DNA from 3 places in the Pseudomonas sp. XP2 genome. Region 1 is predicted to be linked to each of the others. Evidence: riboswitches for the same ligand, from Rfam matches in the RefSeq annotation. Region 1 holds a riboswitch; each other region holds the start of a gene.
What was found. Region 1 has a riboswitch for cobalamin ahead of ACK1VC_RS15275 (ABC transporter substrate-binding protein). Riboswitches for the same ligand answer to the same signal wherever they lie in the genome.
Positions count from the first base shown of each region.

Region 2: another riboswitch for cobalamin. It lies ahead of ACK1VC_RS18415 (CbtB domain-containing protein); the one in region 1 lies ahead of ACK1VC_RS15275 (ABC transporter substrate-binding protein).
Region 3: another riboswitch for cobalamin. It lies ahead of cobW (cobalamin biosynthesis protein CobW); the one in region 1 lies ahead of ACK1VC_RS15275 (ABC transporter substrate-binding protein).

Region 1 covers NZ_JBNRIK010000012.1:155,318-163,280, reverse strand. Annotated here, with positions in the region: gene ACK1VC_RS15305 (GNAT family N-acetyltransferase) at 1-212, shown strand, start outside; gene ACK1VC_RS15300 (hypothetical protein) at 335-658, shown strand; gene ACK1VC_RS15295 (OprD family porin) at 706-2,043, opposite strand; gene ACK1VC_RS15290 (pseudoazurin) at 2,040-2,474, opposite strand; gene ACK1VC_RS15285 (ABC transporter ATP-binding protein) at 2,492-3,280, opposite strand; gene ACK1VC_RS15280 (FecCD family ABC transporter permease) at 3,277-4,293, opposite strand; gene ACK1VC_RS15275 (ABC transporter substrate-binding protein) at 4,293-5,303, opposite strand; cobalamin riboswitch at 5,415-5,611, opposite strand; gene ACK1VC_RS15270 (DUF1624 domain-containing protein) at 5,640-6,806, opposite strand; gene ACK1VC_RS15265 (TonB-dependent receptor) at 6,992-7,963, opposite strand, start outside.
Region 2 covers NZ_JBNRIK010000017.1:42,176-50,138, reverse strand. Annotated here, with positions in the region: gene ACK1VC_RS18445 (transporter substrate-binding domain-containing protein) at 1-137, opposite strand, end outside; gene ACK1VC_RS18440 (response regulator transcription factor) at 151-765, opposite strand; gene ACK1VC_RS18435 (DUF1272 domain-containing protein) at 985-1,227, opposite strand; gene cobM (precorrin-4 C(11)-methyltransferase) at 1,294-2,046, opposite strand; gene ACK1VC_RS18425 (cobalamin biosynthesis protein) at 2,080-2,469, opposite strand; gene ACK1VC_RS18420 (CbtA family protein) at 2,469-3,155, opposite strand; gene ACK1VC_RS18415 (CbtB domain-containing protein) at 3,165-3,353, opposite strand; cobalamin riboswitch at 3,448-3,670, opposite strand; gene ACK1VC_RS18410 (TonB-dependent receptor plug domain-containing protein) at 3,865-6,339, opposite strand; gene ACK1VC_RS18405 (LLM class flavin-dependent oxidoreductase) at 6,561-7,661, opposite strand; gene ACK1VC_RS18400 (LLM class flavin-dependent oxidoreductase) at 7,689-7,963, opposite strand, start outside.
Region 3 covers NZ_JBNRIK010000003.1:226,871-234,833, forward strand. Annotated here, with positions in the region: gene ACK1VC_RS05660 (ATP-binding protein) at 1-931, opposite strand, end outside; gene cobN (cobaltochelatase subunit CobN) at 933-4,694, opposite strand; gene cobW (cobalamin biosynthesis protein CobW) at 4,698-5,765, opposite strand; cobalamin riboswitch at 5,866-6,082, opposite strand; gene ACK1VC_RS05675 (glyoxalase superfamily protein) at 6,184-6,561, shown strand; gene ACK1VC_RS05680 (hypothetical protein) at 6,558-6,917, shown strand; gene ACK1VC_RS05685 (ATP-binding cassette domain-containing protein) at 7,144-7,963, shown strand, end outside.

The DNA of each region.
Region 1 (7,963 bases):
TGCCGGCCTACCGCAGGCATGGCCTGGCTGCCGCGTTGTTCGGCGCGTTGCGCGAGCGGGCGGAGCAGGCAGGTATCGACTGCCTGTACCTGCATACGCATCCGTTTCTGCCGGGTGCGATTGCGTTCTGGGAGCGGCAAGGGTTTGCCGTGGTGAATGTGGAGCAAGACCCGGTCTGGCAGACCACGCACATGCACTTGCGATTGCCCTGATCTGTGGGAAATTGCCTACAACGGCGCTTTGGGTGTGATCGACGCGTTCATATCCAGGCCGGTCCTGCTTGCTTACCTTCCCCTGTGCACGGCTTATTCACTGCACACGAGGGAGGCTCACGATGCCACACATGGCCCTGTACAAACTCAAACTGCTTGACGAATTCGAAGACCGCACTGGCCTGTGGACCTTCGGTGATTTCGAGAACAGGTTGATGGAACTGTGGCGTGGGGCGACGCGCCATGATGCCAAAGGTATTATCAACGCGGCGCACAACGAGCGGCGCTGGCCCAGGACGGTGAAGCGCTACTTGCTTACCCATTACCGGGCGTTTGGCAATGTCAGTTCGGAGCTGCAGCGCACGTTTGCCGAGGTGCTGGCCGCGATGAGTGAGCAGGAGCAAGCGCAGTGGGGGTTGCTGCCTGCGGGTAGCGCTGTTGCCTGATGGATCCTGGGGCCGCAAACCGCCGCCAGTCCAGGCAACCCGGTCTATCAGCCCCCCCCAGACAACGGCCACTCCACCGCCAAGCGTATCTGGTCGCCGTCCAGCTCCGCCTGCGCCGTGTTCCCCCGGTGCACGTTATGCCTCACCGAGAACGTCGTCCCCTTGGCCTTGCCACTTTGCACCACATACCTCGCCTCGAGGTCGCGTTCCCAATGCTTGCCACCCTTGCCATACCCCAGGTATGCATACCCGCCATTGGGGTCGACATGCGTGCCGTCGATATCGAACCCCCGCACATACAACGCCGTCAGGTTCAACCCCGGCACCCCATAGGCCCCCATGTTCAGGTCATAGCGTGCCTGCCAGGACTTCTCGTTCGGGGCGTTGAAGTCCGACATCTGCACGGCGTTGGCAATGAAGATTGCCCCTCGCGTCACGTAGTCGAACGGGGTGTTGCCGTCGACCTGTTGCCAGCCAAGGCTGAAACCGTGCGGCCCCTGGTTGTAGCGCGAGACCAGGCTCCAGGTGGTGTTGTCGATGCGCCCGGACAGCGCCTTGCCGGTGTCTGTGGTGCGGTACAGGTTGAGGTCCAGGCTGATGCTGCGTCGGTCATCCAGCGCGTGGCTGAGGGTGCTACCCAGGTAGTGCTGGTTCCAGCTGTCCTCGTAGCGCGAGGTGTACAGGCTGCCGCTGAATGCTGCACCGGGGTTCCAGACCACGCCCGCCAAGTCAAAACTGTTGCCCTGCTTGCCGTTGGAGTAATTCACCACGAAGCCCTGGTCGTGGCTGGAGGCATTGCGGTCGGCGCTTTCGTTGAAGTGCCCGGCCACCAGCGTTAGCGTGTCGAAATCGTTGCTGGTGAGGAAGAACCCTGTGGCGGTTTCGGGCAGCAGGCGGCTGTCGGAAGAGCTGAACACCGGGGTTTTGACGCGTTGTTCGCCATAGGACAGTACAGTATTGGATACCCGCAACTTCAGCGCCGCGCCTGCGCGGCTGTATTCGTTTTTTGGATGCTCGTCGTTATCCATCCCCAGCAGGCGTGCTTTGCCCGCGCGCCCGCCGCCACTGTCGAGTTGTACGCCCAGATAGGCATGGGCATCGACGCCGACACCGATCAGGCCCTGAGTGAAGCCGGACTGAAATGTCCCCATCAAACCGTAGGCCCATTCCTCAGCCTTGCCATCACGTTCGCTGCGCGGTTTGTAGGCATTGCGCGCGGCACTGTTACGCCCGCCGTGCCGGTAGTTGCGTTGGTCGAATACGCTGCGGTTGAGGATGCTCCAGCTGCTGTCTTCGACAAAACCGTTGCTTTGCGACTGAGCGGAGTCGGCCAGGGCAAAGGGCGACAACCCCAACAGTGGCAGCGCCAACAACAGCCGGTTCATCGCGCTGCCTCAAGCTTCTGCAACTGGGCTGCGAAGCGGGCTTGCGCCCGCGCAGGCAAGCTGGCTGGCAACTCGGTAGCCGGCGCGTCACCGACCTGAATCACCATCACCATGCCCATCGCCAGGTGCGGAATGCATTGGATGCCGTATACCCCCGGCACGCTGAAGGTCTGCTCGAACGGCTGGTTCAACTTGCTCTTGAAGGCCTCGGCCCCCGCCGGTAGCAGGCCGGTCACGCTGGCCGCATTGTGCCCGTTCTGGGTGGGCAGAAAGCGCACCGTGTCGCCGGGGGCAATGCGCAGGTGGTCCGGCTCGTACACCATGGCGCCCTCGCTGCCGCGGTTGAGCATTTTCACTTCATGCACCTCGGCCAGTGCGGCCGGGGCAAGCAGGGCGCTGGCAAGCAGCAGGGCGACAGGGCGCAACAGCATCAGTGGAACTTCCTGGTTCAGGGGGCGCGAAAACGCAGGATGCGCGCGCCATCGAAGGGATCGGTGAGGTAGCGGGCATGCACGCCAAAGGTGCACAGCAGGCGCTCGGGGGTGAGGACTTCGAACGGTTTGCCAAGGGCGACCAGGCGGCCCTTGTCCAGTACCGCGACGCGGTCGCAGGTGAGTGCCTGGTTGAGATCGTGCAAGGCCACCAGCGTGGTCACGGGCAGGGCTTGAACCTGTTGCAGCAGGCTTAGCTGGTGCTGAATGTCCAGGTGGTTGGTCGGCTCGTCCAGCAACAGTACCTGTGGCCGTTGTGCCAGGGCGCGGGCGATGTGCACGCGCTGGCGCTCGCCACCCGACAGCGACCCCCACAGGCGTGCGCGCAGGTGCAGGGCGTCGAGGTCAGCCAGGGCCTGTTCGACGATGGTACGGTCCTCTCGAGAGAAGGGTGCCAATGCCGACAGCCAAGGTGTGCGGCCCAAGGCAACGGCGTCGAACACCCGGATTGCGTCGAGGGTGTCAGCTTGTTGCTCGACCAGTGCCAGGGCCTGCGCAACCCGGCGGCGGGGCAGTTGTGCCAGCGGTTCGCCCAGCAGTTGCACGTTGCCACTGGCCGGCTTGCGCAGCCCGGCCAGCAACTTGAGCAGTGAGGACTTGCCGGAGCCGTTGGGGCCTACGATGCCCAGGGTTTCACCTGCTACAACGCTCAGCTCGATATCGCGCAGCACGGCAGTGCCGGCCAGTTGCAGCCCTAGGCCCTGGCAACTCAGCGGCGCAAGCTGTACAGCTGTCATGACCGTCATGAGTGCCCTCGGCGGCTGACCAGAATAAGCGCGAAGACGGGCGCCCCGATCAGTGCGGTGACCACGCCCACGGGAATCACCTGGCCCGTGATCAAGGTGCGTGAGAGGACGTCGGCGGCAATCAGGAACAGTGCACCGCCCAGTGCGCTGGCGGGCAACAGGCGGCTGTGGCCTGGGCCGAGCAGCAGGCGCAGGGCATGCGGAATCACCAGCCCGACAAAACCGATGGCGCCGACGATGGACACCATCACGGCCGTCACCAGCGCTGTGCAACTGATCAGCAGTAGCTGGGTGCGCCGCACCGGGATGCCCAGCGATGCAGCCGAATCGGCGCCGAAGGTGAAGGCATCCAGTGCGCGGCGGTGCCACAGGCACACTACCAGGCCAAACAGCGCCACCGGTACGGCCAGCCACACCGATGGCCAGCGCACGCCGCTGAGATTGCCCAACAGCCAGAACAGGATGCCGCGTGCCTGTTCGGCGGTGGCCGACTTGGTGATGAGAAAGGCGGTGAGAGCGTTGAACAGTTGCGAGCCGGCGATACCGGCGAGGATCACCTGCGCGTTGTTGCTGCCAGGGCCGGCCGCGCGGGCCAGTACCAGCACCAGGGCGAACGCAGCCAGCGCCCCCATGAAGGCGCCCCCGGACATGCTCAGCGTCAGGCTACCCAGGCCCAGCAGGCCGACCAGCACTGCACCGGTCGAGGCGCCGGCCGACAGCCCCAGCAGGTACGGCTCGGCCAGCGGGTTGCGCAACAGCGCCTGCAGAACCACACCACAGGTGGCCAGGCCGGCACCGCAGGCTGCCGCGACCAGGGTGCGGGTCAGGCGGTAGTTCCAGACGATGCCGGCGTCGATCGGGTCAACCGGGTAGCCGGCCTGCCACAGCTGGTTGGCCAGCACCTGGCCGACCACGCTGGGCGACAGGTTGGTCTCACCAATGGCGGTGCCGGCCAGCAAGGCAGTCAGCAGTGCCGCCAGGGCAACGGCGATACAAGGTAGCAGGCGGCTCATCACTGGGGTGCTTTACCGCTGGCAAAGGCGGCGGACAGCGTCTGCAGGCCACGGAACAGGCGGATGCCGGCCTGCATGGCGTCGGCGTCGAGGACGATGATGCGATCGTGTTTCACCGCATCCATGTTGCGGGTTACCGGGTCGTTGCGCAGAAACTCCAGCTTCTTCTGGTAGTCGTCGGCGGGGAAGCGGCGGCGGTCCATGCGGGCGATGATCAGCCAGGTGGGGTTGGCCTTGGCCAGGGTTTCCCAGCCTACGGTCGGCCACTCCTCGGTGGATTCGACCACGTTGCGAACGCCCAACGTGCGTAGCATGAAGTCCGCGACCCCTTGACGGCCCGCCACGTAAGGGTCGATGTCGAGGTCAGCGCTGGAGAACCAGAACAGTGCCGAGGTGGCAGACAGGTCCTTGCCGGCCAGTTGCGCCTTGGCGCTGTCCAGGCGGCCTTTCAGCTCGGCGTTCAACGCAGTGCCGCGGTCCTGCACATCGAAGATCTCGGCCAGCTGGCTGACGCTCTTGTAGATGCTGTTTACCTGAAACGCCTGCAGGCGGGTGCCGTCGGCGCCGACCAGGTTGTCTTTGCCTTCGCAGTCCGACGGCAGCAGGTAGGTGGGGATCTTCAGCTCATCGAACTGCTCGCGGGTGCCGACCACACCCTGGGCGCCGACCATCCATTCGAACTGCACGGTCACCAGCTGCGGGCGCTTGCCGACCACGGCCTCGAAGCTGGGGTCATTGTCGGCCAGGCGCGGCACCTTGTCGTTCTGCGCCTGGTACTCGGGCAGCACGTTGTTGAACCACAGCGAAGTGCCCGCCAGCTTGTCGCCAAGCCCGAGTGCGTAGAGTATCTCGGTGCCGGCCTGGCCGATGGTGACGGCGCGCTGCGGGGCCTGGGCGAAGGTCTGCGGTTTGCCGCAGTTCTCGACCGTGAGCGGGTAGTGGGTGGCGGCGGCCTGGGCCAGGCCAGTGAGGCCGAGGCCGGCGAGCAGGGTGGCGAAACGGGGCAGCATGCTGGGCGATCTCCTATCGGACAGTTCGGGTGAGGAACGCACGGACAGGCATCGCCGAGCCCCCGCCGAGGGCAGGGGCAACACTGATGGCCAATCCCGGACACCCCGCCGGTTGGTAAATGTAGGCCGGCAGGTCTCCTGACTGGTGCGTCATGGCCCGGCTCCGGCCTTCCCGGGTTGTGGCCCAGTGGCATCAATGGAGCAGGCTCGGCACCTACAGTTGCGGGGGCAGTTCCGTTTGGCCCGTATTGGCGGGCCTGGGATTCCCTATTAATTCCGTGGTGGAAACCGGCGGCCCGCATGGTAGACCATCGTGCCGCCGGGTGAAAACGCTTTTCAGAAGTACTTCAGCCAGGTGATGTCGCGGCGGCGCGCTTTCAGGCGAGCGAACCCGCGCACCGGCAGGTACAGCGAAACCGCCAGCACCACTGCACCCAGCCACACCGCCGCGATGCCGTCGAAGCCGAAGTAGTCGCCATGGTTGAGGCCGAACAGCGCCACGCAGGCCAGGTACAACAGCTTCAGCACGTACAGGTGCAACAGGTAGAAAAACATCGGTGCTGCGCCAAACACTGCCAGCGCGCTGACCCAGCGGGCCTGGCCGGCGCGCTCGAAGGCGCGCAGCAACAGCAGGCCGCAGCCCAGGGTCAAGGCCAGGAACAGCAGTGAAGGCGGGTACTTGGTGATGTTGAAGAAGCTCATGACGGTTTGTGTGAAGGTGGGGTAACCGCTCCACGGCGCCTCGCCGTAGCCGTTGAACATGCGCAACGCGACAAAGCCCAGCAACGCGATCAAACCCGCCAGCAGCAGGCGCTGCTGGCGTTGGCCAGCCGCACTGCCACGGGCAAACCAGGGGCCCAGGCCATAACCCAGCGCGATGACGCCGATCCATGGCAGCACCGGGTAAGACGTGCGCAGGCGCAGGTTTTCGGAAAACTCAAGCCAGCCCCGGTCGTGCAGGATTGCCCATGGCACGTGCAGGGCTGACTCCACGCCAAAGTGCAGGCCGTCGAGCAGGTTGTGGCCGGCAACGATGGCTGCGCCCAGGGCGAGCAGGGCAGCACGTGGCAGCCATACCAGCAGCGACAGGGCGATCATGCTGACGCCGATGGCCCAGATGACTTGCAGGTAGATGACGCTGGGGGGCAACTGAAAGGTCCAGGCGAAGTTGACCAGGGTGAATTCCAGCACCACCAGGAACAACCCGCGCTTGAACAGAAACGCCGAGACATCGCCGCGGCCTTGGTGCTTTTCGCCGTACAGCCAGGCCGACAGCCCGGTTAGCAGGACAAACACTGGCGCGCACAGGTGGGCCAGGGTCCGGCTGAAGAACAGCGAAGGCTCTGTAGCGTCGATGGTCATCGGGTCGCTGACCTGTCGGTGCAGGAAGAACGTTTCGCGGACGTGGTCCAGAAGCATGAACAGGATCACCAGGCCGCGCAGGGCATCGATGCTTTGCAGGCGCTGGGTGATCAAGGAGGGCGTGGCGCTGGCGCTTGTCATGGAGGGTCGCTGATAGGAATTAATGTCATGTGAAACGTTATCTTATAACTAATCGACGAGAGGTTGGTAGAGGTTTTTGTGTTGCCTGTGCCGGTCTCTTCGCAGCGCAAGGCTGTTCCTACCGGTCGGTGGTGACTGGTAGGAGCAGCCTGGTGCTGCGAAGAGGCCGTTACAGGCAACTCAGGTCAGAAGGTGTAATCAACCGTCGCAAAGTACGATCGTGGCATCCCCATCAACCACTGCTGCCCACTGAACGCCGACTGCACATATTCACGATCAGACAGGTTGTTCAACTGCAACCCCAACTTCACATCCGGCAGCACCTGCCAGGCGATGTTGGCATCGACCACGGCGTAGCCGGGGGCACGTTGGGAATTGGCAGTATCGGCATAACGCTCATCCACGTAGCGCACACCCACGCCGGCCTCTACCTGCTGGCCGAAGCCTTTGCTCAGCCACAGGTTGGCGGTACGCCGTGGCACGTTGGCCGGCCGGTTGCCGGCACGGTCCTGCGCTACACCGCCGACCATCTCGTCGAAATCGTCATACCTGGCGCGTACCAGCGATGCATTGGCCGACACCTGCCACTGATGCGCCAGTGCCAGTTCCAGGGTTGCCTCAAGGCCATCGGACGTCTGCTGCCCAGCCTGTTGTTTCTCGTGGGTGATCGGGTCGTCCACCAGCAGCTTCTTTTTGACGATGTGGTAGGCGGCCAGCGTCCATTCGCCACGGCCGTTCCAGAAGCGCTGCTTGAGGCCAACCTCGGTCTGTTTCGCCTCGGTCAGGTCATAGTGCATCTGGGTGGGGCTGAGGCTGATGAGGTTGTTGACCCCCTCCTGGCTGGTGGAGTACTGCCCGTACAGCGCCAAGTCATCGGTGACTGCGAACACCAGCCCGGCGCGCCAGTTGCCACCTTGCAGGCTGCGGTCGCTGCGGTTGTCGTTGGCCAGGTTGGTGCGGTCGATGTGGTTCTGGTCGCGGCGCACCCCAGTGACCAGCGACAGCCGGTCGCTCAGCTGCAAGCGGTTCTCGGCGAACAGAGCGAAGGTGTGGGTGCTGGACAAGGTTTGCGGGCGCAGTGGCGAGGCGCTGTGGAACCCGCCCGGTTCTGGCTGCCATGGGTCGATGTAGTCACCGCCCACATCGTTGTAGGGCGC
Region 2 (7,963 bases), on a different contig from region 1:
TCTTCGCTGGACAGTTGCAGTGGGGCTGCTGCGCTGACAGAGCGCGCCAGCAGTTGCCGAGCTTCGCTGCGGGCCAGCAGCGCGGTGGGGGCGGCCAGGCCGATGGCCAGGAGCATGCACGCCAGCAGGCGCTTCATGGCGGCCGAACGCTCAGTAGACGCTGTTGCGTTTGGCCAGGTCGACCATCTCGACCAGAGATTCGGTTTTGAGCTTTTCCATGATCCGGCCTCGGTAGGTGCTGATGGTCTTGGCACTCAGATTCATGCGGGTACCGATATTCTTGTTGTTTTCACCGCGCGCCAGGCGCCGCAGCACCTCCATTTCACGGTTCGACAGGCTGGCAAGGCGCACCGGTTCGCTTTCCAGCGAGTTGCTGTTGACCGACATTTGCGGGAAGGTCGAATAGCCTTTGACCAGCGCCTTGAGGGCGAACAGCAGTGCTTCGTGGTCTTCTTCCTTGGTGACGAAGGCGCCGATGCCGGCATCCAGGCAACGCCGTACGTACAGGTCAGTGGCTTGGCCCGTCAGCACCATGATCTTGGGCACCGGCTCAAGGCTTTGCAGGCGTTTGATCACTTCCATGCCATCCAGACCGGGCAGGCCAATATCGAGCACGACTACATCCGGGCGCAGATCGCGGGCTACCTGAGCCACTTCGCTGCCGTTACCCACCTCACCGACAACATGAAAGCGTTCACGCTCGAGCAGTAGGCGCAAGGACAGTCGGACAATGGGGTGGTCGTCGACGATCAGCACGGTTGTCATGTGGAAAACTCCTGTCGGGATGTGGTCCGCTTCCTGGATCACTCCGGAATACGTCTGCAAGTGGGTTAATCGGAAGCGCTGCAAGATACGACCAATCCCGAAGTTTGGTAATGCCGAGTATAGAAGTGTTGATAATCCGCGTGCTTGTTGTGGAAAAATCCTACAAGAAGCGTGAAAGACATCACCCCGAGAAAGCGGCGATGTCTGTTTGGAAGGGCGTCAGGCGCAGGTGGCGTGCGCTTTGTTCACACGCTGGGTGGCGGCGGGGTTATTGGCCAGCGCCTGACCGACACGCGTCGGCCGGGGCACTAGCTGGCCGGCGCAGTTCGGGCAGCGGCCTTGCAGGCGTGTGTCGGCGCAGGCACGGCAGAAGGTGCATTCGAAGGAGCAGATCAGCGCATCGGGGCTGTCGCCCGGCAGGTCAGTATCGCAGCACTCGCAGTTGGGGCGTAATTCCAGCATGGGCGTGACTCCTGTTCGCAGGCGGGAACCCGGAGTCTGCTACGCGGGCGGCAATACTGGCAATGCTCAGTCCCCAGGGCGGTACAGGTGGGCATGCCCGGCACGGTACAAGGCCGATTCGGCGAAGGGGGTATCCCCTAGCACATGGCCTACCAGGATCAGCGCCGTGCGGCGAAAATCTTTGGCTGCGACGCGTTCGACGATATCGCCAAGGGTGCCGCGCACCCAGTCCTGGTCCGGCCAGGTGGCACGATGTACCACCGCCACCGGGCAGTGCGCACCGTAGTGCGGCAGCAGTTCTTCGACGATCCGCGAGAGGTGTTTGACCCCGAGGTGAATCGCCAAGGTGCTGCCGTGGCGCGCCAGGTCGCCCAGTTGCTCCCCAGGTGGCATGGGTGAACTGTCGCCATAGCGAGTGAGTATCACCGTCTGCGCCACCTGTGGCAGGGTCAGTTCGCAGCCAAGTAGCGCCGCGCTGGCCGCCGTGGCGGTGACCCCGGGGATGATCTGGTAATCGATGCCCAGCGCCTGCAGGTGGCGGATCTGTTCACCGATGGCGCCGTACAGGCTGGGGTCGCCGCTGTGTACACGGGCCACGTCCTGGCCTTGTTCGTGCGCGCTGCACATGGCGGCGATGATCTGTTCCAGGTGCAGCTCGGCACTGTTGATCACGATCTGGGCCTTGTGGCCTTCGAGCACGGCAGCAGGTACCAGTGAGCCGGCATAGATGATCACTGGGCACTGGCGAATCAGCCGTTGGCCTTTGACCGTGATCAGTTCAGGGTCGCCGGGGCCGGCACCGATGAAGTACACCGTCATGGAAAGTCCTTGCAGGAAAGAGGAGCGAAATGTTCAGCAGGCCAGGGCCAGGGTCGCCGGGCCCAGTACCTGGCGGGTCAGCAGTAACCCGGCGGTGCAGCCGGGCCGCTGGCTGGCCAACGCCAGTGCCGCGCTCTCGGCCACGCCCCAGCAGCCGCTGTGGGCATGGGCTGTGGCAGAGCGGTGGCTGAGCAGCGGCTCAAAGGCTTGCAGTTGTGCGCTATGGTACAGCACCAAGGGCAAGCCAAGGCGTTCGGCCAGTTGCTGCAAGCCGGGTTCGTCGGCCTTGAGGCTGATGCTGGCAATGCCGCGCAGGTCGGCAAGCACCAGGCCCTGGCTAGCCAAGGCTTGGTGCAGCAGGGTCTGCAATGTATCCACCGGGCAACCTCGGCGGCAGCCGAAGCCGGCGTAGAAGGCCGGCATCAGGCCTGGCTGGAACGGCGGAACAGCCATGCACTGAGCAGGCCCAAGGCCACCCAGAATGCAGCGTTGGTCAGCCAGGAGGCCATCTTGAACTGAGTCTCCAGTGCTGCGGGGGCCAGGCTTTCATGCACGTCGGGCTGTGGCGCGCCGATCACATGGGGGATTATCAACAACACGGCGCCCAGCGCCTTCAACAGCCAGTGCCGGGCGAACACCAGCAAGGCCAGGCCAAGGGCGGTGGCGCTGGCCGTGCCAATCCACCAGGCCTGGCGTTGCCCCAGGTCGGCGGCAGCGGTGCCGGGCAGTTCCGGTGGCAGCCCCAACGTTGGCGCCAGACAGAACACGGCGAAACCGGCCAGGCCCCACAGCACACCGGTGCCGGCACGCTGCGGTTCGCGCAGGCTGTAGAGGGCGGCGAGGATCAGGGCGAAGCCGACCGCAACCACCAGGTTGCCACCGGTGGTGGACAGCACCCGCTGCCAGCCGTCTTCCGGCGACCAGGCGTCGGCGCTGTGCTCATGGGCGGCCACTTCGCCGCCATGTTCGTGGTGTGCGGCCGGGGCCGAGGATTCGTAGGTTTCCGCCTCAAGAATCAGCGGGGCGACCCAGAAGCTTTGCAGCAGGGTCAGCAGCAGGGCCGCAAGCAGCCCGCTGAAGCCCGCGGTACGGGCAATGCGCGTGATCATCAGGCGTACTCAGTGGCAGGGGAAGGCGGCGCTGTGGCGGGTGTCGTGAGCGGCGTTGTGCACGGCCTCGATGTGCGAAAAACCGGCGAAGTACACCAGGCACAGGCCCAGCAGGCTTGCGCCAACGGCAATGACGATGCGCTGGCTGAGGGTGACGGGGGTGGCAAGGCTGTGTGGCTTGGCGCTGGTGACGGGCATGACGCGTTCCTCTGCTTTTTGTGGGCAACGGGCAAGCGCGGCATCCCTGATGCGTGGCCGCCCAGGGGAATGCAACAGCGCCCGCCCACCGCGGGGTGTTCATGAACGCCAGGCCGGTCTCCGGGCTTGCGAGGAGGAGCAGGGCTCCTGAAAAGCGTCACCTTCCCATGCCGGACTACAAGGCACAGTGGCACAGACGCTTCACTCGCTTACCGTTGCGGGGGCAGCACCGGGCTTGTCCGGCCCTGATGGAGGGCCTGCGACGCACCGGTTTCCCGTTTCACCCCCTGGGGGGCACCTGAACGTGAGGCATAAGGAGAGCATGGGGCGGGGTTTGCGTCAATTGCCATGTGTGCGAGTGACTGCCGTGCTCAGGGTGAAAGTTTGCCCAATCATTGTGGGCGCGGGCTCGCCCGCGAACACCGGCAAAGCCGGTGCCATCCACCGCATCTGCCTGATTCGCGGGCTTGCCCGCTCCCACTGAGGTCCGCGCTAAACCCAAAGGATGTTTTCAGAAGTCATACGCCAACTTGGTGTACCAGTACCCGCCACCTGGATGAAACGGCGGGTTGCCGTAGGCCGCCTGGTTGCCGTTGGCGTTGTACACGCCGTTCTTGTCGGGCCGTACATTGAAGATGTTGGTGCCGCCCAGGCTGACGGTCAAGCTGTCGAACAGCAGGTACGACAGGTCCAGGTCGGTAATCCACTTGGCGCCGAAGGTGCGGTCCTGGGCCTGATTCTGCTGCCAGGTTTCGACCTTGCCGTAGCGGGTGGTCTGCAAGGTGCCGGTGAAGTTACCCAGCAACCACTGACTGCCCAGTACCCATTTGGTTTTCGGCGAGGCCGCCACCAGGTCACCTTCGCGGCCATGGCCGACCACCTCGATACCGGCTGCCGCCAGCGCTGCGGGCGTGCCCCGGCTGCCGCGCACAGTGGTCTTGTTCCAGTTGAAGCCCAAGGTCCAGCGCACATCGCCCCAGGCACCGAATTCGCTGGTGTGGTCACCTACCAGGTCGAGGCCGCGGGTACGGGTGTCGAAGGCATTGGTGTAGTAGTTGATCCAGGTGGTGCGTGCCAGGCCCAGTGCTTGGAGCATATCGCCAATGGCACCGGCACCGTTCTGCCGGTCGTAGAGGTTTTCGGTCAACAGGATGCGGTCGTCGATGTCGATCAGGTAGGTGTCCAGGGTGACACTGGTACGGCGCGCCGGTTGCCAGGTCAGGCCCAGGCCGGCGTTGCGCGATTTCTCCGGGTCGAGCTTGTCGCCGCCGAATGCCAGCGCCGCGGCACTGCCAGGCGCCACGGTGCGGCGCAAGGCCGGCACCACATTGCCGTCAGCGTCCAGCGCGGTGCGGTTGTCGCTGACCGTATAGCCGCTCTGGGTCAGCGACGGGGCACGGAAACCGCTGCCCAAAGTGCCGCGGATTGCCACGGTTTCGCTCAGTTCATAGCGTGAATTGAGCTTGAAGCTGGCGGTGTTGCCCGAGTTGTCGTCGTAGTGCTCGAAGCGCGCGGCGGTGCCCAGGTACCAGCGCGGGGTCAGGTCCAGGCCGAGGTCGATGTAGGCGGCATAGTTGTTGCGCTTCACATCGGCCTCGTCTTCCGGGCGGATGGTCAGCGCAGCCTGGGCGCCCACGGCGGTCTGGCCGTTGGCCAGCGCGTAGAGCGGGTTGGGGCGCCCGTCGGCCAGGGTGGCCGGGTAAGTGTAGGGCCCGACGCCGTAGGCGACGGGGTCGCCGGCGAAGGTCTGGAACCGCTCCCAACGGTGTTCCAGGCCCGCCGAGACGCGGGTTGGTACGGCCAGGCCAAACACGCGATCAAAAGCGCGGGTGATGTCCAGGTTGTTTACCCACTGGTCGAACTGCAAAGTCGCCAGGTCATCGAACGAGGTTGGCGAGGCCGGGCCGTAGGTAGGGTTGATGGTGAGGTCGCTGGACTGCTGGTTCTTGTTGCGCCCGTACGTGGTGGACAGGTCCCAGTCCCAGGCACCGGCGGCACCCCGGGTGCCGAGCAGCCACTGGTAGTCGGTGTCTTTGATGTTGTTGAGCGGGAAGTACCCGTCGGGGAACAACTCGGGGATCGAGGCGTTGCTGTTGGGCAGTCGATAGTTGTTGAAGGCTTCGAGCTTGCGCTCGGCATAGGTGGCGAACGAATACAGTTTCAGGTCGTCGCTGATGGGCAGTTCGGCGTTGTAACCGAGGTTGAAGGCGCGCAGGTCGGGGTCGCCGTTCTTCACAGCGCGGTGGTCCCAGGCGGCCTGGCGGTCGTCCTCGAAGTAGGCCCGGTAACCAGGGTCGGCTTTGTCGATCCAGTTGGCGGTGCCGCGCTTGCGTGCCTCCCCCGACAGGTGCAGGAAACCGCCGTCACCCAGGCCGAAACCCTGGTCGCCAGCCAGCTTGATGGTTTCGCCCTGGCCGCTGTACAGCTGGCCATAGCTGCTTTCGTAATGGCCGCCACTGCTGGCGCTTTTGAGGATGATGTTGATCACCCCGGCTACCGCATCCGAGCCGTACTGAGCCGCCGCGCTGTCTTTGAGGACTTCGATGTGCGACACCGCGCTGACCGGGATCATGTCGATATCCACGGCGTTGGCACCGCTGTTGTCCGTCGAGCCGCTGGCCGGCACGGCGCTGTTGTGGCGGCGTTTGCCATTGACCAGTACCAAGGTGTAGGCCGGGCCCAGGCCGCGGTTGCTCAGCGGCCGCACGCCAGACTGGAAACCGGCGATGTTGGTGCCGAAGTTGAACGAGGGCAGCAGTTTGGAAATGGCCTCGGACAGCTCGGCACGGCCGGTGCGCAGCAACTGTTCGTTGCTGATCACGTCGATGGGGGCCGGGCTGTCGGCGACGGTGCGCTGGTTGCCACGCATGCCAGTGGAGATCACCGTGACAGTGTCCAGGCGTTGGTCTTCGGTGGTTGCAGCAGCGTCGGCGAACGGGGTGAGCAGGCAGGCCAGGGGCAGGGCGAAAAGCGGTGTTCTAGACATCATGTCCTCGGAATACGGTGGAGCACGCAGGCGAATAGGCGCCAGGCTCTGACAGGGCTGGCGTAGGGTGTTTGGGAAAGTGTTTGCCTGCACCGGCCTCTTCGCGGGCATGCCCGCTCCCACAGGAATTGCACAGGCCTTGAGGTCAGTGATTTTCCTGTGGGAGCGGGCTCGTCGAGGCGTCGAACCGCCGCGAAGAGGCCGGTGCTGCGAGTCGGGATCTAGGCTGTGCGGGTGCTGCGTCCAGCCTCATGCTGTTCTACCAACGCCCGAATACGGGGAATGAGGTCCTGCCCGTATTCCACCGCATCGCGCAGTTGGTCGAACCCACGGAACAGGAAGGTAGTAACCCCCAGCTCGTAGTAGGCCAGTGCGGCCTCGGCCACCTGGTCTGCAGTGCCTACCAGCGAGGTGGAGTTACCTGCACCACCGCCCAACGCCGCAATCTCGGTCCACAGCCGGGTGTCATGCACCTTGCGCTGGCTGGCCAGCTGCACCAGGCGTTCGGAGCCGGCGTTGCTCTTGCCGAAGTTTTTCTCGCGGCGATTGCCCTGGCGGATACCGATGCGCGCTTGGGCATCGGCCAGAATACGTTCGGCGCGGGCCCAGGCTTCTGCCTCGGTACCGCCCAGAATCGGTCGCAACGACAGGCTGAAGCGGATGTGCTTCTCGCGCCCGTAGCGGGCGGCGGCCTTGCGCACCTTGGCGATGCGCTCGCGCACCTGCTCCAGCGGTTCGCCCCACATCATGTAGACGTCGGCGTGCTTGGCGGCCACTTCGACCGCGGCGTCTGACGCACCGGAGAAGTAGATGGGCAAATGCTGCACCGGTTTGACCAAGGTCAGGTTGTCTTCAACGCGGTAGTGAGTGCCCTGGTGGTCGAAAGGCTCCTGGCGGGTCCAGGTGTCGCGCAGTACCTGCAGGTATTCATCCGTGCGGGCATAACGGGCATCCTTGTCGAGGAAGTCGCCATCGCGCTGCAGGTCGCCGCTGTCGCCCCCGGTGATGACATTGATCGAGGCTCGGCCACGGCTCAGCTGGTCGAGGGTGGCGAACTGGCGGGCAGCGAAGGTTGGCGCCTGGAAGCCCGGGCGGTGGGCGACCAGCAGGCCGATGCGCTCGGTCAGTGCTGCCACGTAGCTGGCCAGGATCATAGAGTCCGGCGCACTGGTGTTGACCGCCAGCAATGCCTTGTCGAAGCCGCCATATTCCTGGGCCTGGGAGAAGGCCTTGATGAACGCCAGATCAACCAGCGGGCCACGGGGTGCTTGGGATTCGCTGCTTTCCTGCGGGCCGATGAGGCCGATGAACTCGAGGCTCATGAAACAAAACTCCTTGTCTGGGGGGGCTCAGGCAAGCGCTGCCTGGTTGCGGCGCAGGGTGTTGCGGTTTTCTGGCACGTCGAGGCCAAAATGGCTGCGCAGGGTTGTATCGCTGTACTCACGGCGAACCAGGCCACGGGCTTGCAGCAGCGGCACCACGTGTTCGGTGAAGTACTGCAGGCCGTCAGGTAGCAATGAGTTGATGATGAAGCCGTCGGCAGCCCCGTTTTCAAACCAGTGCTGCAAGGCATCGGCAACCTGCTCCGGGGTGCCGACGAAGTCCCTGCGCGGGCGCGAAAAGC
Region 3 (7,963 bases), on a different contig from region 1:
GTTCACCCGCGTTGCCAGCGCTTTGCTGGCCTGGCTGCTGGTCAGGCGGCTGCGGCGCCGACGGCGGGTTGGCCTGGGGCGTAACGCGGCGGCGATGGCGCAAGGCGAACTCGGCCACCGCTTCGACATCCACTTCTTCGATGGCCGCACCGCCGCGCCAGGCGCAGTGGGCGCGTGCCGCACGCAACCACACCAGGTCGGCGCGCAACCCGTCGACGCCGGCGGCGTAGCAACGCTCGGTAATCCAGGCCAGCGCCTGGTCATCCAGGGCAATACCGGCCAGGGCATGGCGCGCCGCCTGGCAGCGCTCGCGTAACTGCGCCTGGGCCGCGGCCCATTGCGTGCAGAAAGCCTGCGGGTCACTGTCGAAGGCCAGGCGCCGGCGAATGATCTGCTGACGGGCCTCCGGCGCAGGCAGGCCCTCCAGTACCACGTTCAGGCCAAAACGGTCGAGCAACTGCGGGCGTAGCTCGCCCTCTTCCGGGTTCATGGTACCGATCAGCACGAAGCGGGCGCTGTGCTGGTGCGAGATACCGTCACGCTCGATGCGGTTGGTGCCACTGGCAGCCACATCGAGCAACAGGTCGACCAGTGTGTCGGGCAGCAGGTTGACCTCATCGACATACAGCACGCCACCGTCGGCCTGAGCCAGCACGCCCGGGGAAAACTGCGCCCGGCCCTGCCCCAGCGCGGCATCCAGGTCGAGGGTCCCGACCAGACGTTCTTCACTGGCGCCCAGTGGCAGGGTGACAAACGGGCCCTCGCCGAGCAGGTCGGCCAGGCCACGGGCCAGCGTGCTCTTGGCCATGCCACGCGGCCCTTCGATCAGCACGCCGCCGATTTTCGGGTCGATGGCGGTCAGGCACAGCGCCAGCTTCAGGTCGTCGGCACCGACCACGGCGGCCAGCGGAAATTGCACGGGTTCACTCATTTCAAGCCTGTTCCTCGCCGTCGAGCAGTTGTTCCTCAAGGGCCTCGCGGTACTCGCCCGGCGCCTGCCACAGCCCGCGCTGCTGGGCCTCCAGCAGGCGCTCGGTAAGGTCGCGCAGGGCCTCGGGGTTGTGCTCGCGCATAAAATCACGGGTCGCCGGGTCGAGCACGTACGCATCGGCCAGCCCCTGGTAATGATGGTCGTCGATCAGGTGCGTGGTGGCATCGAAGGCGAACAGGTTGTCGACCGTCGCCGCCATCTCGAAGGCGCCCTTGTAGCCGTGGCGCTTGACCCCGTCGATCCACTTGGGGTTGAGCGCGCGGGCGCGGATTACCCGGTTCAGCTCTTCCTTCAGGGTACGGATGCGGGGACGGTCTGCCTGGCTGTGGTCGCCGTGGTAGCTGGCCACCGGCGCCCCGGACAAGGTTTCCGACGCTGCCAGCATGCCGCCCTGGAACTGGTAGTAGTCGTTTGAGTCGAGCAGGTCGTGCTCGTGGTTGTCCTGGTTCTGCAGCACCGCCTGCACCTTGGCCAGGCGCTGGGCGAACTGGGCGCGGGCCGGGGTGCCGTCGTCGCTGCCGCCGTAGGCGTAGCCGCCGTGGTTCAGGTAGACCTCGGCCAGGTCGTCGCGGCTGTGCCACAGGCGCCCGTCGATGGCGTTCTGCACCCCGGCGCCATACGCACCAGGTTTGGCGCCGAACACCCGCCAGCCCGCCTGCCGCGCGGCCTGCTCGGCGTCCAGCCCTTGCGCCAGCAGCGCGGCACGCTCGCTGCGTACCCGGGCGGCCAAGGGGTTGAGGTCGTCAGGCTCGTCCAGCGCGGCCACGGCCTGCACGGCGGCATCGAACAGACGGATAAGGTTGCCGAAGGCGTCGCGGAAAAAGCCGGAAACGCGCAAGGTCACATCCACCCGCGGGCGGTCGAGCAGGCTCAGCGGCAGTATTTCAAAATCGTCAACGCGCTGGCTGCCGGTGGCCCATACCGGCCGCACGCCCATCAGCGCCATGGCCTGGGCGATGTCGTCGCCGCCAGTGCGCATGGTGGCCGTACCCCACACCGAGAGGCCAAGCTGGCGCAGGTGATCGCCGTGGTCCTGCAGGTGGCGTTCAAGGATCAGGCTGGCCGAGGCGAAACCCAGGCGCCAGGCCGTGGTGGTGGGCAGGTTGCGCACGTCCACGGTATAGAAGTTGCGGCCGGTGGGCAGCACGTCGAGGCGGCCACGGCTGGGCGCACCGCTGGGGCCGGCAGGCACGAATCGCCCGGCCAGCGCCGCCAGCAGGCCGTTCATTTCAGCGGCGCCGCAGGCATCTAGGCTGGGCGCCACCGCTTCGCACAAGGCGTGCACCACGTCACGCACCGGCTGCCATTCGCTCGGTTCAGGCAACTGCAGGGTGCCGCCCAGCGCTTGCTCGATCACCTGCTGCGCCAAAAGCTCCAGGCGCTCGCGGGTATCGCCACAGGTGCGCCAGGGTTCACTGCTCATGGCCAGAAGCTGCTCAGGGCGTTCGCCCTGCCAGGGCAGCCCAAGCTCACAATCGAGCGGGTCAAAGCCTGGCACCAAGGCCTTGGCCAAGGCGCGCAGCAGGCTGGCATTACCACCACGACCGTCGCCGCGCTCAACCCGCAGCAGGGCCAGCAGCGTATCCAGCCGCAGCCGCCCCTCTGGTGACTGGCCAAACACATGCAGGCCATCGCGAATCTGCGATTCCTTCAGGTCGCACAGGTAAGTGTCCAGGCGCGGCAGCCAGACGGCGGCATCATCCAACTGCCCTTCCAACTGCAGCTCGCGGTCGATGTGGTTGACCTTGACCAGTTCGAGGATGTCGCGCTGCAACTCGCGGGCACGCCGCGGATCGAGTAGCTGCGCTTCGTAGAACTCGTCGGCCAGTTGCTCCAGGTGGCGCAACGGGCCGTAGGTTTCGGCACGGGTCAGCGGCGGCATCAAGTGGTCGATGATCACCGCCTGGGTACGGCGCTTGGCCTGGGCGCCCTCGCCCGGGTCGTTGACAATGAACGGGTAGATGTTCGGCAGCGGGCCAAGCAGCGCGTCCGGCCAGCACTGCGCCGACAAGCCGACGCCCTTGCCGGGCAGCCATTCGAGGTTGCCGTGCTTGCCGACATGGATCACCGCGTCGGCGGCGAACCCGTGGCGCAGCCAGAAGTGGAACGCCAGGTAGCCGTGCGGCGGCACCAGGTCGGGGTCGTGATACACCGCGCTGGGGTCTACCTGGTAGCCCCGGGCGGGCTGGATGCCGACGAAGGTCAGCCCAAAGCGCAAGCCGGCCACCATCAGCCGGCCGCTGCGGTACATCGGGTCCTGCTCGGGCGGCCCCCAGCGCTCCAGCACTGCCTGGCGATTGGCCTCGGGCAAGCGCTCGAAGGCGGCCTGGTAGTCGGCCAGGCTCAGGCTCTGGGCGCAAGGGCGCTGGTCCAGGTGGTCAAGGTCGTTGGTCACGCCGCCGAGCAGCTGGTGGATCAGTTGCGTGCCGCTGCCCGGCAAATCGGCCAGCGGATAGCCTTCGGCCTGCAGCGCTTTGAGAATGTTGAGTGCAGCAGCGGGCGTATCCAGGCCGACGCCGTTACCGATGCGGCCATCCCGGGTCGGGTAGTTGGCCATCACCAGGGCCACGCGCTTCCCGGCATTGGGCAGGCGCGCCAGCTCGACCCAGCGCCGGGCCAGCTCGGCGACAAAGTCCATACGCTCGGGGTGGGCGCGGTAGCACACCACGTCGGACTGGCTGCGCTCGCTGCGCCAGGCCATGTCCTTGAAACTGACCGGGCGGGTAATGATGCGCCCGTCCAGTTCGGGCAAGGCGATGTGCATGGCCAGGTCGCGTGCACCCAGCCCCTGTTCGCTGGCTTCCCAGCCGGGCTGGTTGTCCTGCGCGCAGATGGCCTGCAGCACCGGAATGTCACGGCGGAACGGGCGCAGGTTGGGCCGTTCGGGGCTGGACAGGGCAAAACCGGTGGTATTGACCAGCACTTCGGCACCGACTTCGTCCAGCCAGGCTTCGACCTGCTCCAGGCAGGCGCTTTCCTTTAGGCTGGCCACGGCAATCGGCAACGGGTTCAAGCCAGCGGCTTGCAGGCGCTGGCAGAACACGTCGATGAACGCGGTGTTGGCCGCCTGCAAGTGGGAGCGGTAGAACAGCAGCGGCGCCACCGGGCAATCCGGGTGCCAGTGCGGGTACCAGTCTTCCAGTGCCACACTGCCCTTGGCCGGGTGATACACAGCGGTGCGCGGCAAGGGCTGCGGCTCGTCCCAGGCATAATCGCGGCCCAGCCACTGGTTGGCCAGGCAGTTGTAAAGGTTGATGGCATTGGCCTTGCCACCCTGGCGCAAGTAGTGCCAGAGGCGCTCGGCCTGGTCGCCCGTGACGGTGCCCAAGCGGGTCAGCTCCGGGTCAGGGCGATCATCGCCTGGTACCAGAATCAGTTGCACGCCACGGGCAGCCAGCTCGACCAGTTGCTCGACGCCATAGCGCCAGTAACCGACGCCGCCGTGCAGCGACACCAGGATGACCTTGGCGTGGCGCAGCACCTGGTCGACATACAGGTCGACCGAAGCGTGGTTCTGCACCTGCATCGGGTTGGCCAGGCGCAGGCTGGGGAAATCCTCAGGCAGTTGCTCGGCCGTATCGGCGAGCAACGCCAGGTGCGAATCGCCGCTGCAGAGAATCACCAGTTCGGCGGGTGTCTGGCCAAGGTCGGCAATACTGTCGTCCGGCACGAAGCCGCCGGGCTGGGTCCGCAGCAGGTGCACGGGTCAGGCGCCCAAGGCCTGGCGCAGGCGCGCTTCCAGCTGGGCAGCGTCGAGTTCCTGGCCGATCAACACCAGGCGGGTGATACGCGGCTCGTCGGCACGCCAGGCGCGGTCGAAGTGTTTGTCGAAACGGGTCCCCACGCCTTGCACCAGCAGGCGCATCGGTTTGCCCGGGATGGCAGCGAAGCCCTTGGCGCGCAGGATGCCGAACTCCACCACCAGCTGGGTCAAGGCGTCGAGCAACAGGCTTTCGTCAGCCTCCGGCAGGTCGATGGAAATGGAGTCGAAGGCGTCGTGGTCGTGGTCGTCATGATCGTCGCCATCGTGGTGCGAATCGTGGTGGGTACGGCGGCCATCGATGTGCGCCTCGGACTCGGCGCCCACACCCAGCAGCACCTCCAGCGGCAGCTTGCCACTGCTGGCCTCTACCACCTTGACTGCCGGCGGCAGTTCTTCGGCCACTTCGGCGCGCACCTTGGCCAGGCCTTCGGCGTCGATCAGGTCGGCCTTGTTCAATACCACCAGGTCGGCGCTAGCCAGCTGATCGGCGAACAGTTCGTGCAGCGGCGATTCGTGGTCCAGGTTAGGGTCGAGCTTGCGCTGGGCATCGACCTGGTCCGGGTAGGCGGCGAAAGTGCCGGCAGCCACGGCCGGGCTATCGACCACGGTGATGACCGCGTCGACGGTGCAGGCGTTGCGGATTTCCGGCCACTGGAAGGCTTGCACCAGCGGTTTGGGCAGGGCCAGGCCACTGGTTTCGATCAGGATGTGGTCCAGGTCGCCACGGCGTGCCACCAGCTCGCGCATGACCGGGAAGAACTCCTCCTGTACGGTGCAGCACAGGCAGCCGTTGGCCAGTTCATAGACGCGGCCGCTGGCTTCTTCTTCGGTGCAGCCGATGCTGCACTGCTTGAGGATTTCGCCGTCGATACCCAGTTCGCCGAATTCGTTGACGATGACCGCAATGCGACGGCCCTGGGCGTTGTCGAGCATGTGGCGCAGCAAGGTGGTCTTGCCCGAGCCGAGGAAGCCGGTGACGATGGTAACGGGGAGCTTGGCCAGTGTTTTCATGTCGCATTGCCCTTGGCAGAATGGCGCGGGCATGCAGGACGACAGCCGCGGACCAGGCCGGCCGGGCTTGTTCGCCACCGGATCACCCCGCCCGGTTGAAAGTCGAAAACGTTGCGAGGCAGGTCTCCTGGCTTGCACCGTTCCAGCTCCCCGTTCAGTTGAACGGCGTGCTGGCGGGATGACGCCTTCCCGCGCATTGGCGCAGTGGCTGTGTCGATCCGTTGTCAGTGCTTACAGTTGCGGGGGCAGCCGCGGCTTGTACCGCGTTCCCGTCTTAGCTTCGGCCTGGCCGAAGAACCTCGAAGTGGCAAGGCTACGCAGTGGCTGGCGGGTGGTCAACCATTGCTGCGGGGCTTGCCGACAACTCTTGGCGGCACTGCGGTACAGTGGCGACTTTGCCCACTGTCAAGGACGCCCCATGCTCCTCGCCCCCGCCATCCCGGTACTGCGCATCTTCTCGGTCGACAAGGCCAGGGAGTTCTACATGGATTTTCTCGGTTTCAGCCTGGACTGGGAGCACCGCTTCAGCCCGAACCTGCCGTTGTACATGCAGATTCACCGCGATGGCCTGATCCTGCACCTTACCGAGCACCATGGCGATGCCTGCCCCGGCTCTACAGTGTTTGCCCGCCTCGACGACCTGCGGGCGCTGGAGCATGAACTGCAAGGCAAACAGTACGGTTACGCCCGGCCCGAAGCCGAGCGCCTGGACTGGGGCCTGCAGATGCAGGTGTGCGACCCGTTCGGCAACCGCCTGCGCTTCTGCCAGCAGATCGATGACGAGGCCAACCTGTGAAGGCGCTGGGCAAACGCGAAATGGCCCGCCTGGAGCGGGAGCTGGTAGCGTGCCTGACGGACGCCTGTGAAACCGCCAAGGCAGAAATCGTCGGGTTCACCTGGCTCACCCATCGCCTGGACCCTGAGAACTTTCCGGCCAGCCTGCGTATTACTTGGGTGTTTGAACAAGAGGCCGAGAAAGTCGCTGCAGTGGCGGGTGAAGCAAAGGCACGCATGCTGGCGCTGACCCGTCAGGCGTTGGACCACGCCGGCATACAACTGGATCACCCGGCCTGGCATGTACGGTTTGACAGCGAAGAGGCCTGCAAACAGAGCCACGGAGGCGACTGGGCCAAGCGCTTGACGGGGCGCTGAGCCCAGGGCCAGACAAGATCGGGCGCCGCTCGCGCGGCGCATCGCCAGTGCAGGAAACCCATACACGGCGGGCGGTACTTTACCCGCCCCCAACGGGCCGTTAGGCTACGCACTCCCCCAGTACGAGGTATTCGTCCAATGCGCCATTAATGCCGCCGTCCATTCGACGGCCAGTCTTCAGCCTCCGGTTTGCTCCGGAGATGTCGCGGCATTTGTGGAGTTGTGCATGACGAACACGTCGATCCTGACGCTGGACAGCGTCTCTTTGGCCTTGCCTGATGGCCGGCTACTGTTTACCGATCTCAACGAAACCTTCGACCAAAGGCGTACCGGCCTGGTCGGGCGCAATGGCGTGGGCAAGAGCCTGCTAGGGCAGGTTCTTGCCGGCCAGCGTGCACCGAGCAGCGGCCAGTGCCGGCGCCTTGGGCCTGTCCATCTGCTGAATCAGCAGGTAATCGAGCGCAGCACCACGCTTGCCGACCTGGCCCAGGTGGGGTCGGTGATAGCGGCGTTGGAGCGCATCGAGCAAGGCAGCATCAACCCCCAGGATTTCGACACCGTCGGCGAGCGCTGGGATATCCGCGAGCAACTGCAGATGCACCTGCAACGCAACGGCCTGAGTCACCTTGACTGGCGCCAGCCCGCACGCAGCCTGAGCGGCGGCCAGGCTATGCGCGTGGCGCTGGCAGGCGCATGGCTCAGCGGTGCCGACTACCTGATACTCGACGAACCGAGCAACCACCTGGACAGCGACGCCCGTGCCCAATTGCTGAGCATGATCGAGGCCTGGGACCGAGGTTTGCTGGTGATCAGCCACGACCGCAGCCTGCTGGCGCACATGGCGCGCATTGTCGAACTGTCGAGCCTGGGGTTACAGGCCTATGGCGGCAACTACGGCTTCTATGCAGCACAAAAAGCCAGCCAGGTGGCGCAGGCCCAGCAGCAACTTGCCCGGCTCAAGCAGCAGCAACAACGCCAAGCCCGTGAACTGCAGCGCCAGCGCGAAGACCTGGAACGCCATCAGGCCCGGGCCGGGCGTCAAGCCA